DNA from 2 places in the Mesorhizobium bavaricum genome. Region 2 is predicted to be linked to the other one. Evidence: predicted binding sites of a transcription regulator. Region 2 holds the regulator's gene; the other holds the start of a gene.
What was found. The regulator PhoB, encoded in region 2, activates phosphate uptake and scavenging genes when phosphate is short. The targets are predictions, from matches to a motif close to TGTCATNNANCTGTCAT.
Positions count from the first base shown of each region.

Region 1 (2,457 bases), 3.1 Mb from region 2:
TGTCTCCTGATTGAGAAGAGAACACCCTTCGCACGGATGGGGTCAAATCGCATCCTATTAAGCATTCGTCGCCAGCGCCGCCTCGACCTCTGCCGCGGAGCCGACCGACGCGGTGGCGATCTCGCGGTTGATGCGCCGCGCCAGGCCTGAAAGCACCTTTCCGGCGCCAATCTCGTAAAGCGTGGTGATGCCGTTTGCGCCGAACCATTCCACCGTCTCGCGCCAGCGCACGCGGCCAGTAATCTGTTCAACCAGACGCCGCGCAATCTCGTCGGGGTCGATCGAGGTCGTCACCGACACGTTGGAGACGACTGGGACGACCGGCACATTCTTGGCCACGCCAGCCAGGGCTTCCCGCATGACGTTCGCGGCCGGCGCCATCAGCGCCGAATGGAAAGGCGCAGAGACCTGCAGCATCAGCGCGCGCTTGGCGCCCTTGTCCGTGCAGAGCCTTGCCGCCAGTTCGACCGCTGCCTTGGCGCCGGAAATCACCAGTTGGCCGCCGCCATTGTCGTTGGCGATCTGGCAGACAGAGCCGTTGCCAGCCCCTTGGGCCGCCTCGGCGCAGGCGGCCTCGACGTCAGCCTGTTCCAGTCCGATGATCGCCGCCATGGCGCCCTCGCCGGCCGGCACCGCCGCCTGCATGGCATTGCCCCGGATGCGCAGCAGCCGGGCGGCATCGGCAACCGAAACGAAGCCGGCGGCCGCGAGCGCCGAATACTCGCCCAGCGAATGGCCGGCAACATAGGCAACCTTGCCCTTCAGCGAGAAGCCGCGCGATTCCAGCGCCCTGATCGCGGCCAGCGACACCGCCATCAGGGCAGGCTGCGCATTGGCGGTCAGCGTCAAAGTCTCCTCCGGCCCTTCCCAGATCAGCTTCGACAGGTTCTCGCCGAGCGCGTCGTCAACTTCCTGGAAGACCCTGCGCGCTTCGGGAAATGCTTCGGCGAGATCCTTGCCCATGCCAACAGCCTGGCTGCCTTGTCCGGGGAAAGTGAGTGCAACGGCCATGCGAGGGCTCCCAAGGGCTGGTTTTGCTTGCCTGATAGACGGGTTTTTCTTGCCTGTGACGCAAGGCAGGCCGCCAAGTCAAGCCCAGTTCGACCCCGCCGGGCGGCATCATCGCCGTCCGAATGCCTGTTCCAAAAGGCTTCCTGGCGATCACTCCTGATGAAAACCGCTCACGAATCGTTTGCTGGCTCTTCTTATTTCCGCCACAGGCGCTAGCTTTCGGTGACAATAATATGACAATCGAGTGACGTGTTTGTCGCTGGGTGGGGAAGTTAAGGTGACAAAGAGTTCGAAACGCGCCGCCAAGGCGGCGCCACAGTTCCTGGAAGACGATCCGTCCACCGGCTACCTGCCGGGCAGGACATGGCCGGTCGTGCGCTATGGACTGATCAGCCTGGCAATCGCGGCCGTCCTGGTGTTTGCCATCGAATTGATCGTGCGTGGCGACTTTGCCGGCACAGTCTCCTTCTTCCTGCAGCCGCTCAAGCCGGGCTGGACCACCATCGTCGTGTTTGCTCTGATCCTGATCGGCCTCGATGCCGTGCTCGGCCGCAGCCACCAGAGCCTGATGATCGTCGCACCGTTGACCCTTTCCCTTGCCTTCGTCGGCCACCAGAAGTCACACTATCTCGGCGATCCGCTCTATCCCACCGATTTCCTCTATGCCCGCCAGATCTTCGCGCTGCTGCCGCTTCTGGTGCGCGACCGGCCGATCACCGCGCTCGCCATGGTGGTAGGCATCGTCGCCGGCCTGTCGCTGCTCGTCTATGGCTGGCGGCTGTGGCGCCGCAAGGTTCCGGCGCTCAGCCGCAAGGGTCGCCTTGCGCGGTTGACGCTGGCTGTGCCGCTGCTCGCCTTCTTCGTTTCGATCATGGATTACGCCACCTTCTCCTGGACCAGGGACCGGCTGCAGATCATCCCGATCATGTGGGACCAGAAGGAAAACTATGCCTCCAACGGCTTTGCCCTGGCCTTTGCCCTCAACGTGCCGATGGCGCATGTCTCGGCGCCGCCGGGCTATTCCGACAAGGCAGTCGCGGCGATCGACCGAAGCGATGTGACCGCCTCGGTGCCGGCCGAGAAGCCCGACATCATCATCGTCATGAGCGAATCCTTCTGGGATCCGACCAAGCTGCCCGGCGTCACCATCACCCCCGACCCGATCCCCAATGTGCGGGCGCTGCGCTCCGGCTCGATGTTCTCGCCCGAATTCGGCGGCATGACCGCCAACATCGAGTTTGAGGCGCTGACCGGTTTCTCCAACGCATTCCTGCCGGCCGGCAGCATTCCCTATCAGCAATATGTGCGCACACCGACGCCTTCGCTCGCGACTTTCCTCAAGAGCGAGGGTTACCGGGCGCGCGCCATCCACCCCGGCACCAACTGGTTCTGGAACCGCGGCGCGGTCTATGCCGATTTCGGCTTCAACGATTTCAAATCCGAAGA
Region 1 is NZ_CM165566.1:5,426,023-5,428,479, forward strand. Features, by position in the region: gene fabD (ACP S-malonyltransferase) at 58-1,011, opposite strand; gene AC1RZR_RS26665 (LTA synthase family protein) at 1,265-2,457, shown strand, end outside.
Region 1: a site for PhoB is predicted at 1,234-1,250, ahead of AC1RZR_RS26665 (LTA synthase family protein). Genes of this name have one in related genera too.

Region 2 (2,457 bases):
TGGTCGCCGATCACGCCGCACACCGATATCGCCTTCGCCGACATACTCGAGGACGAGTTCGGCATTCCCGCCACCATGGAGAACGACTGCAACATGATGGCGGTGGCGCTGCGCTGGCGCGACCCTGATCGCTACCGCGACGACTTCATCGCCATCCTTTTGTCGCACGGCATCGGCATGGGCCTGGTGCTGAAGGGCGAACTGTTCACCGGTACCCATTCATCGGGCGGCGAGTTCGGCCACATGATCCATCGGCCGAACGGCGCGCTGTGCCGCTGCGGCCGGCGCGGCTGCGTCGAGGCCTATGCCGGCAACTACGCCATCTGGCGCAACGCAAGGCAGATGAGTGAGGACGCAGAACCAGTCGCCGATGTCAGCGACGCCGATATGCGCGCCCTGGCGACCGCGGCCCGCGAAAGCGATGGACCCGAGCGCGAGGCCTATCGCAAGGCCGGCGAAGCGCTCGGCTACGGTCTCGGCAGCCTCTTCGCGCTGATCGATCCGGCGCCGGTCGCCATGGTCGGTGTCAGCGCCGCGGCCTTCGACCTGATCGAGCCGGCATTGCGCGAGGCGATTGCCCAGACCGCAGGCGGCCAGCACTCGAAATCGATTTCCTTCGACACCGAGCCGAACGAACTGCCACTGATCCGCGAAGGCTGCGCCATGCGCGCACTGACCTTCGTCGACCAGGAAATTTTCGCGCTTGGCACTCACACAAGATCCGGCATCGTCGGCAAGAACGTCGCGTGAATCAGACGGGAGTCAATCTTCCCTGATCGCGTATCCCGCCCCACGAATGGTACGGATGACGTCGGGCATGCGGCCATTGTTGACCGCCTTGCGCAGCCGGCCGACATGCACGTCCACCGTGCGCTCGTCGATGTAGATCGTCTCGCCCCAGACATTGTCTAGCAGCTGGCTGCGCGAAAACACCCGACCGGGATGACGCATCATGAACTCGAGCAGGCGGAACTCGGTTGGTCCGAGCCGGATCTCGCTCTTCTTGCGATAGACCCGGTGCGATTCACGATCGAGCACGATGTCGCCGACCTTGAGCACGCTGGACAGCACTTCCGGCTTGGCGCGGCGCAGCAGCGCCTTGACCCTGGCCATGAATTCGGGGGTCGAGAACGGCTTGACCAGATAATCGTCGGCGCCGGTCGAGAGGCCGCGCACACGATCGCTTTCCTCGCCGCGCGCGGTCAGCATGATGATCGGCAGCCGCTCGGTCTCGGGACGCATTCTTAGCCGGCGGCAGAGTTCGATGCCGGAAACCGCCGGCACCATCCAGTCGAGCACCAGAAGGTCGGGGACGTTCTCCTGCAGCCGGATTTCGGCCTCGTCGCCGCGCGTCACCACCTCGACCTGGTAACCCTCGGACTCCAGATTGTAGCGGAGCAGCACGCCCAGCGGCTCTTCGTCCTCCACCACCATGATGCGTGGCGCGATCATCGACTGGTCACCCCTGTCATCATGCCGCCGGCGCGGACATTGTCGTCTCGTCCTGCTTCGGACGATTGGCGGGCAACTGCGTACCGGTCAGAACATAATACGCATTCTCCGCGATGTTGGTGACGTGATCGCCGATCCGCTCGAGGTTCTTGGCGCAGAACAGAAGATGCGTGCAGGCGGTGATGTTGCGCGGGTCTTCCATCATGTAGGTCAGGAGTTCGCGGAACACGGAGGTGTATTTGACGTCGATGCGCTCGTCGTCTGCGCGCAGTTTCGCCAGGGCCGCGGCGTCGCGCGCCGCATATTCCTCGATGACACCCTGCACCTGGATCAGCACCAGCTGCGCCATTCCGTCAATGGAATGCGACAGGTCGCGCGGCGTGACGCTGAGGCCGACGGTGCCGACGCGCTTGGCGATGTTCTTGGCAAGGTCGCCAATGCGTTCGAGATCGCCGGCCATGCGGATCGAACCGACGACATGGCGCAGATCGTCGGCCATCGGCTGCCGCTTGGCGATCAGCGTGATGGCGCGGTCATCGAGCTCGCGCTGGCGCGCGTCCATGATCGCGTCGTCTGAAACAACGCGCTGTGCCAGCGCGTTGTCGGAATTCAGCAGCGCCTTGGTGGCACCACCGACCATCGAGCCGGCGAGATCGCCCATGTCACTGATGAGCCTGCTGATCTGTCCGAGATCCTCGTCGAAAGAAGCGACTGTGTGTTCGCCCATGATCCTGTCCCTCGTATGCCTGAGCTCAGCCGAAGCGGCCGGTGATGTAGTCCTGCGTGCGCTTCTCGCGGGGCGACGTGAAGATCTTCTCGGTGCGGTCGAACTCGACCAGTTCGCCCAGATACATGAAGGCAGTCTGCTTCGACACGCGCGCCGCCTGCTGCATGTTGTGGGTGACGATGACGATCGTGTAGTCGGCTTGCAACTCGTCGATCAGTTCTTCGATCTTGGCGGTCGACAGCGGGTCAAGCGCCGAGGCCGGCTCGTCGAGCAAGATG
Region 2 is NZ_CM165566.1:1,739,956-1,742,412, reverse strand. Features, by position in the region: gene AC1RZR_RS08540 (ROK family protein) at 1-750, shown strand, start outside; gene phoB (phosphate regulon transcriptional regulator PhoB) at 763-1,452, opposite strand; gene phoU (phosphate signaling complex protein PhoU) at 1,472-2,179, opposite strand; gene pstB (phosphate ABC transporter ATP-binding protein PstB) at 2,205-2,457, opposite strand, start outside.